One region of the Pedobacter sp. WC2423 genome, then DNA from elsewhere that is predicted to be linked to it. Evidence: riboswitches for the same ligand, from Rfam matches in the RefSeq annotation. Region 1 holds a riboswitch; the other holds the start of a gene.

Region 1 (7,454 bases):
TGTTTACACTAAAGTTTTCTCCGAAGCCAGACTGTACAGTACTGACCAATAACTGATCCAACTTTGCATTATAGCTTAAACCAGCACCGTAAAGTATCTTACCTGCAGGTAAGGTTAAAAAAGGAGCTTGCAAAGAAGCAGTACTTCCGGAAATATATTTATAGATCGTTGTACCACCACTAAAAGATCCATTTTTAGCAATAAAAACAGCATTCTCTTTGGTAGAAGCAGTAATAGATCCAGGATGCCATGCACCCCATGAACCAAAAACTGTAAAAGGAGCTGTAATTGATTCAACATCCAGTGCAGCATTGATTTTAAACAGCTTAGTACCTCCCGCAGCCCAGATATTTCCATCCATCGTACGGGTGAAACCTACAGAAGCACCAGCAATCTTTTTCACTACTTTATTGTCGGCGGCATTCAGGATCACTATACCATCTGTTGAAGAAAGCACAAAAATGTAATCACCTTGTTTGATCATATCGCCAACCTGACCACCTACACCATCAATCGTCCTGCCGATAGCCAATGTATTTAAATCAACCGGAAACACTCCTTTACCTGAGCTCAGAAGACCTTTAGTCTCACTAATACCCACAAATGAGCGCCAGTCATTGCCACCCTGACTTGGTACCCGTGCCAGTTCTTTCATACTGTATTCATCGGTAACTACCATCGGCCCTCCTACCTTTGAAACCAGGTAGAATTTGTTTTTAAAAACAACGCCTGATTGTAAAGTAGAAGATACCGGATTCAGATCTTTCGCAGGGTTTTCTTTGACAAAGATGCTATCCTCCATTTTATTGGTATTGTACCGGTAAAAACTTACCGTTCCTGTTCCATGTCCGAACCAGCCTTCATTCACAAGGTAAAAACCATTCTCATATTTATCCCAAACGTGGATCTGGTAATCAACAGTGACTTCACCACCAGGAGTAGCTGCTTTAAAACTTATCTTAAAATCTCCTTTATTTATCGCTTTAAATGTAAATACAGAATCAGATCCGGTACGCGCACCATTCACTGTCCAGCTGTAAATCGCATTTTTAGTATTGGCAAGCTTTGGATGTAATAACAGGGTATCACTAACTGTAATAGAATCCTTTCCATTGTTCTTTAAAGATTCTGTGGCCTGTGGCTGAAGCAAAAGCTCTTTTTCATTATCCTTTTTACATGAAGCAATGGCCAGCATAGATAAACCGGCAAATAAATAAGGTATTAATTTTTTAAAATTCATTGATTGTATTAGTTAATATTTAAATCTACGGCACCTCTCACTTCGGTCGAAATTTCACCTAACATCGTATTTCCTTTTTCATTCTGTCCGGTATAAACCTTAATGAAATCTATTTTCGAAAGATTAGCCGGCTGACCAGCACTATTAACAGCCCAGGCAATATCAAACGAGTTGAACATATTCTGCTCATAATAATCACCCGTTGACCAGCTATCAGCATATCCATAAGTAAAAGCACGGTTAACATAGACGCTACCTTCCATACCCCATGTAGATCTTAATAATGTTCCGTTAAACGTAAGCGTTTCTTGATTTTGTGCAAACAGCGGGTAATAGTTATGTCTATGAAACTGGTTAACTTGTACCTTTCCGGAATTACCTTGATTATCTGTCCAATTTACATCGGCAGTAGCTTTTGGATTAGTATAAGTAATCTGATAATTCTTAATCGTACTTGGTGAAGTATATTCACTACCAGCAACTTCATACCACGCATCATCAGGCAGACCATTGCCATTAGCATCCTGGCTAACCATTACAATACCTGGTTCAGACCATTGCAATACGGGGCCTAAAGGATTACCATAAATAGTAAAATCATGTCCTACCCTGTTGATTACGGAATGATCAAAGCCAAAAACGATATACCCACCGTAGCCACCAAGGGAAACCATACCAGTCTGGCTCACATCACCAATGATACGCTGTGCACCAGCTAAACTGCCCAGACTTTCATTAATAAATTGTCCTGGTGCAGGCAGGTATTCATATACCTTAGAGATGAATTTACTGTTTACAGCATTTACTTCTTTTCCAGGTTTTACCCCATTGGCATTGTTTACATCTTTTTTACATCCTGCAAATACAGCAGCCCCCATGAGTGCGATTAAAAGAGGTTTTAAATTTGTGTTCATAGTTATATCTGGTTGATTGGTTAATAAACAAAAGCAAAATGTGCAGGAATATCACCTGTGGTTACTTCAAGTTTCTTTATGCCCGCAGGAGTAAAACAATATAATGTACCTGGAGAAACATAATCCTTCGCGTCAGTTACAAATACATCTTTGGTAATCGGGTTAACCGCAATTCCATATGGAACTGTTATTTTTTCATTTGTACCATCGGTAATGAAACTCTTGCTCAATGGAGTCTCTGTTTTCACATCAATCATTCCATAGGTAATTTTGTTTTTATCTGTTTCATAACTATACTCAGTACTATAGTAATAAGCAAGATCACCATCTATTACGATTTCACTAACCCCAATATCAAATGATTTTTTCACCTTTTCAGTCTGGGTATCAATCACGAAAAGTTTCGAAGGTATATCAAAGTAATCACCTCTTGAACTCACATATAAATCACCATACTTATCTGCCTTCAGACGATGAAGATTAATAGCCACATCAATCTTATTGGTTACCTGAAAGCTATTCAGATCAATCACAGAAACCGTTCTTTCATAATTTGTAGCACTGTAACCGCCAGAATTGGCTACAAATAATTTACCTCTCACTACAGCCAGCTCTTCTGGCTGACGGCCAACTTCAACACGTCTTTTTTCAGTAAGCGTTGCGGTGTCAATCTCAATAACAACCCCATTACCTGCTGTAGGGTCACCTAAAGCACCTAAGTAGGCACTTGCATAAGCTTTGCCCTTATAGAAAGTAATATATCTGGCACTTACCAAGGGAATTTGACCCAGTTTTTTACCTGTTTTAGCATTCAAAACCTCTATTTTATGAGAAAGATTCACCACTACATATACTTTAGAACCATATACACCTATATCATTACCTACATCACCCAATCCTTTAACGATTTCAGGATTGGCCTGGTTATAGATATTCCGGCGATATACACCGGTTGCTAAATCCAGATAGTCCAATGAGGCTTTATTCATATTCATATTGCCTTCATTGAGCAGATAAAGACCTTTTACAGGACCAGACGGTGTTGGTTCCAGTATTTCGACTTGTTCTGGAGCTGGCTGAGGATCCTTCCTGCACGAAAACAGGGATGCTGACAACATAACGGCCAGTGATAAACGATAAAGGAGCTGTTTTTTCATGTTTGATTATTTAAGGTTATATTTTAATAAGAGTAAGCTAAAGTGAAACGGTAAGAGCGGCCGGGCATCGGGAAATTGGCAATCACATCGTAATATTGATTCAGGAAGTTGTTTACTTCAGCAGAAAGGCGGAAGCGATCGTGCTTCAACATTTTGGTATAATGAAAGGCAATGTCATGTGTATACCAGGCTGGCACATAATTATATACATTATTAGCCCCCTGATTAAACCGCTGACCGACATAGATATAACTATAATTCATAGCCAGATTTTTCCAGTCAGCCCCCAAAATGAAGGAACCACTATTTACAGGTGTATATACAATTTGATTTCTATAGTTCAGGTTTTTATTGGTTACGTTCAGCGCTTGCTGATAGGTATAAGTTAACCCGGTAGTTAACGAAAGGTCCGCCATGATGCCCCATGCCGTCTGAATATTCACATCCAACCCTTTAATTTGTACTTTTCCTAAGTTTTGCATGCTCCAGCGGAACAGATTTGCGCTTGGTACAGCAACAATTTTGTTCTTTACGCTATTATAGTAAGCATCAGTCTGAATTGATATTTGTTGCAATCTATGGCCTTTAAACACTTTGATATAGGTAAATCCCAGGTCATATTGCTTCGTATACTCTGGTTTGAGCAGTGTATTGCCAATAGAGGTATAATACAAATCGTTAAAAGTAGGCATACGAAAAATGCTCTTGTAAAAACTACGTATACGGAATTCCTTCAGGTGGTCAAATGGCTGCCACGAAACCATTACTGTAGGCGTAAGTTCATTTTTGTTTCCGGCAGAGAAAAACTGCTTTACTTTATCATTTACATAAGTGCTGAGTAAATTGGCCTGCACATCTATTCTATCGAAATGGATTAGAGTAGCCAGTGCCGTCAAAAAGGTGTTTCTGGTGGGATAAGCAAAGTAGTCGAGATTTGCATCCAGCGTGTTATACTGATAATCACCTGATAAAACAACGTCCCAGAATGAATTGATTTTATAGCGGTTGGTCAGCGATAAATAAAGCTCCCGTTGTTTGAATCTATTGTCCAGGAATCCATCGTCTTTGACAAAATCAGGATCCAGATACCGCACATAGTCCTGCGCATATTTTGCTGAGGCCATCAGGTTATATCTTCCCTTTTCTTTTTTATAGCTGGATTGTACAAAAAAGTTCTCATTCCATAAGCGTTGGGTAAAGTCATACCTATTGCTCACAATTGCACCAGGCAGTCCCTGATGATCTTTATAATAATAAACTTTAGCTGCCCAGACACTACTATCCTGTAATTTACCATTCAATCCGGCCTCCACACGCATCGTTTCTATATCTGCGTTTTTTCTTACAAATGTGCTGTCATAAACCCCATTGGTATACCTGAACTTATAGCGGCCATTGGCATTTTTATATTCTGTACTCAAAGAGGCCGAAACTGCATCACTGATTTTATGCTGCCATAACACACTAGGATTAATCAGCCCGAATGATCCCCCTTTAACAGAAGCTTTGAGATGATCGGTCTGTCCATTTTCAAACTCAGGTTGTTTAGCATTCAGGTATAAAGAACTTCCGGAGGCGAAACCTCTTGCGGATTGGAAAATGGTACTCTTTTGCCCATTATAAAGTTCTATTTCTTCAATATTATCTAAGGAGAATTTGCCCAGATCGACTTGTCCGTTTTGTGCATTTCCTAATTGCACACCATCATAAAATACAGCAGTATGGTTAGTCCCCATACTTCTGACATTAATCGTCTTTAAGCCTCCTATCCCTCCATAATCTTTCAATTGTACACCGGAGAAAAACCGGATTGCATCTGCAACAGATAAACTGTTTAATCTTTCAAGATCTTTACCAGACAAGATTTGTAATGGAGAAGCGGAAAGCTGGCGTTTGCCAAGTTTTATAGCACGAATAAAAACTTCTTTCAGGTCATTCGCTTTTTTAACAGAATCGGTTTGCGCAGAAGAATTATAAGGCACAAAAACCCCAAGCCATACTATAGCAGAAAAGCCGAAAAAAGAATTACAGATGCCATCTAAGGCAAATTTTCTTTTAGTCATTTTGTTGTGAGGGTTACCCACAGCAAACAGCAGATTAAGGAAATGATTACGTCAATAAAAAGCATTCACCCCTAGCTTCAATCCCCGAAAGCTATGAAATTATAAGGCTGGAGGCAGGTCTTCTGACTTACTCCCGGAGATTCATGCCTTCCCCATGGTTTTAAACACGAGTGGCTGGATATGGATTCCGTTAAGGAGCTTACAGCTGCGGGACAGTTATGGATTTACACCATATTCCCTTTTAATCCTGATTGTTGAGATCAGGAACCAAAAGCAATACAAAGTTATTAAAATAAGCGACATAGAATTAAAGAAACTATATAATTCTAAATAACTACGTAAAATATTGATACCCAACTTTTCTTTTAATGGAAGTTTATCAAAAAAATAATAATTTTTAATAAAAATAAAAATTATTATTTTATTAATAAATATTTCTTATCATTACACCCTATAAATCATAATTATAATTAAATTAAAAACAATGAAAAATAACATTTACCTAATTCTTATTTTATTAATGGTCTCTTCATGTAAAAAAAATCAGGATCATCAGTCCATTGAAATAAATGGAGATTCAAAAGATATTCTGTTACAGGACAGAGATCCAAACTCTCCTCTTGTTTTAACAAATAAGAAAAATGAAAAAAATGGCAAAATCTCAGTTAATTCTATACCGGATGAGATTTTGGATTTAAGATATTATTTAGGCCGATCTTATTTATTGAATACTAATTTAGATGGGAATGCTGAAAGTGTAAGATTTAAAGTAATAGATATTGAGAAATTTTTAAATGAAAATCCAGGATACTACCTACCAAAAGACATAGGAACTGGTATAGCTAATAGTTTCTCTTACACTTCTTTTGACAGATATGAGAGTAAAAGTAACTATACTAAGAAAATAAGCGGCGGTTTCAACCTTAATTTAGGACTATTTTCAATTGGCGCCAAACGTAGCATGGATGAAGTTTTTTCATCAGTAGTAGTAAATGAAAATAAAAGAATTTTTGGTGAGTTGTCAGTAAAAATAAAAGGAGTATCATATTCTTTTTTAAATACAACAAATGTTAAGAGCCAGATTGCAGCAAAATATTTAGATAAAACATTTTTAAACGAAATTTATAATAATCCAATGGGAGAATTTGTGGACACCTATGGCTATTTTATCTTAACAGATTTTTTAACCGGAGGAAAAACGGATGCAGTCTATAGCGGTGTGTATGCAAAGTCAACTTCTGATGCGACTAAAGAAACTGATATGGACAATTCCATTAATGCATCCTATGGATTTAAAGCTGGCAAAGATACTGAAGGTAAAATATCAGGAGATTTTGGTTTCGGAAAAAAGAGTAATGGTTCTACATCAATATCGAAGGAAATAAGTGATTTTACCATGTCAGTAAAAACGGTTGGAGGCTCAAAAACTTTCGGAAGTTTTACAGTGCCAAAAAAAGTTGAAGATGTAGATATTAACTTATCAGGTTGGATGGCTTCTTTAAACGACTTGTCGACTCATAAATTAATTGGCATAAATGATAATGGATTAAGCCCAATAACAGATTATATTTTAGAAGAAAATTTCAAGCAAGGTCTTCAAAAACATCATTTAGGACAAATGAATGTTAGGAGTTTCCAGGAACCAAAAATAGAAATAAGAAAAATACGAATAACTAATCAGCTAGCTTTAGTATGTATGTATTTAGTAACACGATTTGGCGATTTGATCATGTTTGAATCCACAAGCCCTGAGCAGGATGGCTTTATCGTAATTGGTGACAATCAAAAATTTATGGAGATCGCAAATAGATTTAAAGGAAATAGAGGGGATTTTTATAAAATGAAGATTACTGCTAATCCAACTGAATTTTATCTAGGATCGAGTAAAACTGTCAATGTACAATTTCTTGGTCTGAAGGAGGGTGAAATGAAAAAATTTACAGATCCTAATAGCAGAATTACTTATCTATTCCAAGCTGGCAATAATAAGAAATTGGCTTATGCTATTCATGATGATTATGTCCTTGATACCTATGGTATAAGAGCCTGGGTTAATAGTATGCCTATTGAGAATATCGAT
Region 2 (7,454 bases), 2.1 Mb from region 1:
TTGCGTTTTCCTGCCTGATGAATATTAAAGGTGCCACTTGCTGCGTCAAAGGCAATTCCATCCTTATTAAAAGCGTGTTGGAAAGCGCCATTCAAGACCAGTTCTTCCGGTAATCCGGCATCAAGCTGTCCACCGCTGCTCATCAGCCAGATCTGGTCAGCGACTTGCAGGGCTAAATCAAGCTCATGTGTAGAAAGTAAAATCGCTTTATTCGTTTCTTTAGCTAATTGGTGCAACAGACGCATCAGTTGTATCCGGCTGGGCAAATCAAGGTGAGCAGTAGGTTCATCCAGAATGATCAATGGCGTATCTTGTGCTATTGCCCTGGCTAACATCACTTTCTGACATTCTCCATCACTCAGGCTATCCATTTTTCTACCTGCAAAAGCTCCGGTATCTGTAGCTTTGATAGCTTGTCCGATAATCTGTTTGTCTTGTTCAGTGAGTATGCCTAACCATCCTGAATAGGGATAACGGCCCAGGGAAATGAGCGAATAAACATCCAGGTTACCAGCTCTGACGTTATCAGTGAGTACCAGGCTTATTTTTTTCGCTACCTGTGCAGGTTTCAGTTGGTGAAGTGCCGCACCGTCCAGTATAATTTCACCTTTCAGCGGATGTTGCAGGCCGGAGATAGTTCTGAGCAAAGTAGATTTACCGCAGCCATTCGGGCCTAACAGGCAAACCAGCTGTCCTGCATGGAGTTCTAAATCTAAAGCCGCTGCAATAACTTTCGTTTTCCCTTTTCCTGCCTGGTAACCTATAGTTAACCCGGAAGTATTTAACAATGAGTTTTGCGCCTCCATTAGAATCCCCTCAATTTAGTAGGCCCTGCAATAATCCAGATCACTACGGGTGAACCTACCAGGGCCGTAATTACATTAATAGGTAAAACAGTCTGACTTCCTGGCAATTGAGCAACAATATCACAAATCAGCATCAAAACGGTCCCGATCAGACAACAAGCGGGAATTAAAATGCGGTGGTTTGAAGTATTAAACAAGGCCCTTGCTAAGTGTGGCACAGCTATTCCGATAAAACCGATCGGGCCACAAAAGGCGGTAATCCCTCCTGCTAAAATACTCGTACTGCCAATAATCAGGATTCGGGCACGCTTTACAGTCAATCCCATGCTTCTGGCATAATTATCACCTAAGAGTAAAGCATCCAGCAATTTAGAAGACAAAAATGAAATTAATAAGCCTGCAAAAACAACAACTGCCAAAATCAGCAACTGTTCGCCAGTTACCCCGCCCAAAGAACCAAAAGTCCAGAGCAGGTAATCTTTAATCAGCTCGGGCGAACTAAAATATTGCCAGATACTAATGACTGAAAGTGTGATATTACCAATCATTACACCAACGATCAGTACAATTACGTTGTCTTTTAAAGCAGAAGAAATGGAGACGATTAAAATCATAATCATTGCTGCGCCCAGCGAAGAAGCCATAATAATGAGCCAGCTTCCTGAAATCCCCAATTCTTTAATTGTATATAAGCTCGTAATACTGCCTGCTGAAAGCATCACAAGGGCCACGCCTAAACTTGCGCCTGCGGTTATCCCTAAAACTGAGGGACCAGCAAGTGGGTTGCGGAAAAGTGTTTGCATTTGTAAGCCGCTTACCGATAATCCACAGCCCACAATAATAGCAGTCAGGGCTTTAGGTAACCTGATTTTTTCAATAATATAAACCCAGGTCTCATTTCCGGCATCCGGCGTAAATAAAATCTTAATGACGTCTTTCAAAGGAATATGAACGGAACCAAGTGCAACATCCAGCAGCAATGCCACCACCAATATGGATAGCAATACTAAAACTTTTATTTTGTTCAATTTTTAAAGAATTAATTCAATTGCTTGTAATAAACGAGCTGGTAGTCCGGTAGTAATTCAGGATGAAAGATCTTGATTAAGTCACTTAAGATTAGCTGTGGATTAACAGCTCCGGATTCCCAATAATCATTGGAACCGATATCATTTACCTTTTTATTAAAGTTAAAAATGTGATTGTCTTTGAAGGGTTTAAAATCAGCGTAACGGCTGTCTATTGCCTTAATATCATTTTTACTATCCACCGTCCCTACATTCAGCCAGAAATCTGCCTGAAGGGCAACCGGGGCAACAGCTTCAAAATTGAGTGGCAAACTACCTTTTCCATGGACATCTGCCCATTTATAATTTGTACCCGCATCTTTAAGAAACTTAACCATATAACTGTCACCATCCGGCACATACCATGTTCCTTTAAAAGGCATGCCACAAACCAGCGTAGGTTTAGTCACCGCCTTTTTTCCTATAGCTGCCAGGCGGTTGTATTCTTTCTCGACTGCATCAAATTTAGTATTGACATAGTCTTCCTTATCCATCAATGCGGCCATTAATTTAACCCATTCTGCGCGGCCGAGTGGTGTGGTTTCCAGCCATTCAGAATTGAGCATCACAGGTACACCTGCTCCGCTCAGTGTTTCGTATTTACTGAATTTAGCATCCGGATCTCCCATCACCATCACCAGACCTGGCTTCATACTGATCAGCATTTCGTCATTCATAGTTCCGTCTATTCCAACTTCTTTCACTTTACCCGCAGCTATATTTTTTCTTACCGTTGCTGAGCTGACATATTTCAAGCTGCCCAAACCTGTAATTGCATTTGCTGCACCTGCGAAATCAGCCAATGCGATATGCATAGATGACATGGCGATTAAACTTTGAACTGGTATTTGTATCAGCTGTGCTTTTTTATAGCCTTCGGGAGCCTTTGCCCCTTTAGCTAACAATACGTATTGAGTGGTATCTGCATGTGCGCCGATACCAGAATAAATACTCACTAATTTATAGTGATCGTAATAGTCTATATTAAAGCCTTTGGCATATTTAATTTCTGCACTGCCGGTTTTTGCAGTATGGTGCTTTTGACCAGACTGGTTCTGCTTGCAGGAGGTAATCAGCAACAGAGAAACTATCAGACAGGGGAATACTCCTCTGAATGAACAAGAATTTATTTTTTTCATCATAAAGTTTAGCCTTTCTTCCGAAAGCATTTAATAACCAGTCATAAGGCAGGTCTTCTGACTTCCTCAAACTTGCGACCTTCCCTTCTTTTCGAAAGTGGTTATAACAGCAGTTCAATAACGAGGTTTACAGCAGCGGAGACTGTTCCGGATTTGCGCCGGGATTCCCTTAAAGCATATTACAGCCGGCTGTTCAAATTTTCAAACAGCTATTCCATAAACATGCAGCCTTAAGAGTGCAAACCTAGATAAAATCGAGGATAAATGCAACGCGTGCTGCCGGGGAGTTTCTGGGCACATCGATCAGCTCAAATCCACAGGTCATATAGGCCTTCCTGATAGCTTCATTAATGATAACGGCTTCTTCAAAGGTTTGCCAGCGCTCACTGTCATTCACATAAATAGCTTCCCATGGTGGCAGTATAAAAACCTGTTTATGATAAGGATGGAGCGATAAAGCGGTATAATATTCTTCCGGAACGGGAACTCCAGCTACGTTCAGGTAAGCAATGATGTCGGGAATGCCACGGTCAAAAAAAGTAATTGCAGCTGTAGGGGCACTATTCCATGAAAAAATCATTTCGTTCAGGACTTTGGCCGAAAAGCAGGAAATATCTATCCAGGGCAAACAAGATGATCCTTTCTCCGTTTCGCGGATAATCATTTTCCTGGATACTTCTTCAGCACAAAAATACCCTTGTTGCTGCAATCCTTTAATCAAGGTTGTTTTCCCTGAACCCGGGCCTCCGCTAATCACATATTTTGGTGCTGGGCTGGTCATGGAATATTCAGAGCTGAAAGAAATATATACTGATGGACAAGACCATGAGCAAACAGACACCCTGATTGATGCTGCTTACGATTTTAAATTCTTCGTGTCTGATTTCGCGGCTATTGGTACCGATAAGTGGTTTGTCAACCAAAATACCATGGTAAACGTTCGGACCTCCAAATTGAACATCCAGTATCCCGGCGAGTGCAGCTTCCGGATAACCAGCATTCGGACTTTTATGCTGATGTCCATACTTCAGCACATATTGCCATCCACGCATACTAAAAGTTACCATCAGCATCAGTATGGTCGTTATCCGTGCAGGAATGAAGTTTGCAACGTCATCCAGACGTGCTGCAAATTTCCCAAAATATTCATACCTGTCATTCCTGTAACCGATCATAGAATCCAGTGTATTAATCATTTTATAGGTAAGCATACCTGGGATACCGGCTATAAAATAAAAAAACAGCGGTGCAATGACGCCGTCACTCAGGTTCTCTGACATGGTTTCAAACACAGCTATACGGATCTGCTGCTGGTCCAGGTTTGAAGTATCACGCCCTACGATACGGGATAAGCGTTTCCGCCCGGCTTCGAGCCCTTTATATTTTAAAGTATCAAAAACTTGTTTTCCTTCTGTGATCAGTCCCTTATTTGCCAGTGCATAATAAACAAAGGCAGTGGCAAAAAGAAAATATACCGTTACACTGTGGCTCAGCATCAAATGGATCGCTCCGTAAAAAACTAAAAAGGTTACGGAACATAAAATCAATACCATCAGCATTCCTTTCAAAAACCTGAATCTCCCCTGATTGAGGTGTTTTTCACCAAAAGCGATCAGACTGCCAAAAAATCGGACAGGATGAGGTAATCCTTCAGGATCACCAAATATCAAATCCAGCAGATAACCTGCAAGCAAGGGAATGACAATAATTATATAGTTTTCCATTCAGCTAAAGCATTAATCAGCAATTGATTTTTATTTTGACTTAAAGTCGCGATACGGATATGTTTTTCGGTTAGTCCCCTGAAATTCCCTGCATCACGGATCAATATATTAAATTCTTTTAGTAAAAACTGTTTTAATAGCGCAGCTGTATGCTGATTTGTACGCGCCAGAAAAAAATGAGTATGACTAGGATAGATTTTCAATGCACTGCTCTCCAGCTTCTTTGTAAATTCTTCCCGGTCTGCTAATAATTGCTGAACAGGGATTTGTATCGTTTGAATATGATCAAAAATAAAATGTCCGGCTGCTATAGCCATTGCATTTACTGCCCAGGGTAATTTAAAAGACCTTAACCGGTTGATCAGCGCAGTACTGGCCGCAATATAACCTAACCTTAAACCTGGAATAGCATAAGCCTTGGTCATCGAGCGTAAAACAATCAGGTTATTGTATTTTTCAATCAGCGTCAGTACCGAAGTAATCGATACCGTAAATTCAATAAAAGCTTCATCAACAATGAAAAGCACACCAGGATGTTGATGGATTAAGGCTTCCAGCGCTTTAAAAACAGCTCCGGTAGGATTGTTTGGATTGCAGATAAACAACAGCCCGGTATCGCCGGAAATCCCTTTCTCCAGCTCGTCCCAGTTCAATAAACATAACTGATGTCCGAATAGCTTGCAAGCATCTTCATATTCCGCAAAAGCAGGAATCGTTATCGTTGTTTTTCCATTTTTAAAGGCCTGTGCAACCAGGTATATACTTTCTGTACTCCCATTGGTCACTAATATATTTTCGGATTTAAAGCCATAAAAGGAGGCTATCTTCTGCGTGAGGCTTTCTGCCAGTACTTCAGGATACCGCTGTACGTTGTCCCATTGTCTAAAAAGGTATTCTTTTAATCCGGCCGGAGCCCCTCCATGCCATACGTTCGTGCTAAAATCGGCCGCTAATGTTTGCTGATGTAAATACCCATCATCTCCGTGTCCCTGAAACATTTGATTAATCTTTTAAGTGTTGATATACCTGTTCAATATCCAGGTTTTCTCTTAACAATGCAGCTAATTTGTCGTATTGTTCACTGCGGAATTGCAAATAGTCGACATAGGGTACTTTCAAATCGGTATACGGAGCTACCAGATCATTGATCACAATCTGGTTATCCAGAATACCATGCAAGTAAGAACCCCAGCATTTTTCTGATAAAAAATAACCATCTGTATGTTTTCCATCCAGCCAGGCAACGGGCTGTTCCGCGCCATGAACTCTGGTCTCTCCCATATGGATCTCATATCCCATACATTTTTCAGCGCAATCACGGTAAGTAAAACTACATTGCCTGGTGGTTTTTTCATGAAGTAATACAGTTTCCACAGGTAAAATACCTAGTCCTTTAACTTCCCCTGCGGCAGACTCTATTTGCCCGGGGTCTTTAATTGTTTGTCCCATCATCTGATAGCCTCCGCAGATACCGATCACCGTCTGTCCCATTCGATGGGCCAGAATAATCGCTTCTGCAAGACCGTTATTCCGGAGTTCAATCAGATCTTCAATTGTATTTTTACTACCGGGCAGCATAATAATATCTGCCTGGGCAATTCCTTCACTGGTATGGGTATAATAAAGATTAATACGGGTATCTTTATCCAGACGATCAAAGTCAGTAAAATTAGACATCCGGCTTAACAGCACTACCGCAATATTAACTTTACCTGGAATGGGTTGATTTCTTTTCAGTTTCAAAGAAACGGCATCTTCTTCTTCAATAAAAATATCCTTGAAATAGGGAATAATTCCAATCACAGGAACCCCGCATAAATCCGCTATCATTTGCTTTCCTTCCTTAAAAAGATCCGGATCGCCACGAAATTTATTGATAATAATTCCTTTGATACATGCTTTTTCCTCTGGTTCCAGCAGCTGCATTGTCCCATAAAGACTGGCAAAAATGCCCCCTTTATCAATATCTGTGACCAGGTAAGTTGCCGCGCCCGCAGCTATTGCCATCCTCATATTGGTAATATCTCTTTTTTTAAGATTCAGTTCAGAGATACTCCCCGCTCCTTCCATTACGATAGGTGAATAGCGTAAAGCCAGTCTTTGATAGGCCAGTTTAACTTCTTCAAAAAGTGTAGCGCGATCATTTGATAAAAAGTATTCTTTAGCGCTCTGGTTTCCTATTGATTTCCCGTTCAGGATTACTTGTGCGGTCTGATCATTTGTTGGTTTGAGCAACACAGGGTTCATATCGGTATGACATGGAATTCCGGCAGCCTCTGCCTGCACAGCCTGTGCACGTCCTATTTCCAGGCCTTCGGGAGTAGCATAGCTGTTAAGCGACATATTTTGCGCTTTAAATGGCGCAGGTGTATAACCATCTTGTTTAAAGATCCGGCAGAATCCGGCAGTAATTATACTTTTGCCTACATCAGATGAGGTTCCAACAAACATAACTGGTCTGAGCTTCCTTTGATTTTCCATGATTTGCAAGCTTACACAATTTATCAGAGCTTAACAATGCAATCTTCTGAAAATGCAGCCTGGAGAACAGCCAGTTCTTTCCTTCAGCAAATGGATAAGAATTACTGCCGGGATCCTGAAAATAATCATTAGGTTACGTAATTAAGAGTTGGTAAAAATGTCATTAAAAAATACAGGTTCACAACAAGTATTGAAAGCCCTTGGCTTTAATTTTAAAGGAATTCATGAAGGCATGTA

What was found. A riboswitch is a leader RNA that binds a small molecule or an ion and turns the genes downstream of it on or off. The one in region 1 is predicted to bind cobalamin.
Region 2: linked by a shared signal. The riboswitch ahead of AB3G38_RS08545 (ABC transporter substrate-binding protein) and the one ahead of AB3G38_RS00310 (TonB-dependent receptor plug domain-containing protein) in region 1 are both predicted to bind cobalamin.

The regions. Positions count from the first base shown of each region.
Region 1 covers NZ_CP162005.1:64,017-71,470, reverse strand. Annotated here, with positions in the region: gene AB3G38_RS00325 (DUF5074 domain-containing protein) at 1-1,240, opposite strand, end outside; gene AB3G38_RS00320 (PKD domain-containing protein) at 1,249-2,154, opposite strand; gene AB3G38_RS00315 (YncE family protein) at 2,175-3,311, opposite strand; gene AB3G38_RS00310 (TonB-dependent receptor plug domain-containing protein) at 3,335-5,374, opposite strand; cobalamin riboswitch at 5,469-5,661, opposite strand; gene AB3G38_RS00305 (hypothetical protein) at 5,859-7,454, shown strand, end outside.
Region 2 covers NZ_CP162005.1:2,134,951-2,142,404, forward strand. Annotated here, with positions in the region: gene AB3G38_RS08535 (ABC transporter ATP-binding protein) at 1-806, opposite strand, end outside; gene AB3G38_RS08540 (iron chelate uptake ABC transporter family permease subunit) at 806-1,834, opposite strand; gene AB3G38_RS08545 (ABC transporter substrate-binding protein) at 1,846-3,015, opposite strand; cobalamin riboswitch at 3,042-3,217, opposite strand; gene AB3G38_RS08550 (AAA family ATPase) at 3,257-3,793, opposite strand; gene cbiB (adenosylcobinamide-phosphate synthase CbiB) at 3,801-4,736, opposite strand; gene AB3G38_RS08560 (histidinol-phosphate transaminase) at 4,721-5,734, opposite strand; gene AB3G38_RS08565 (cobyric acid synthase) at 5,739-7,217, opposite strand.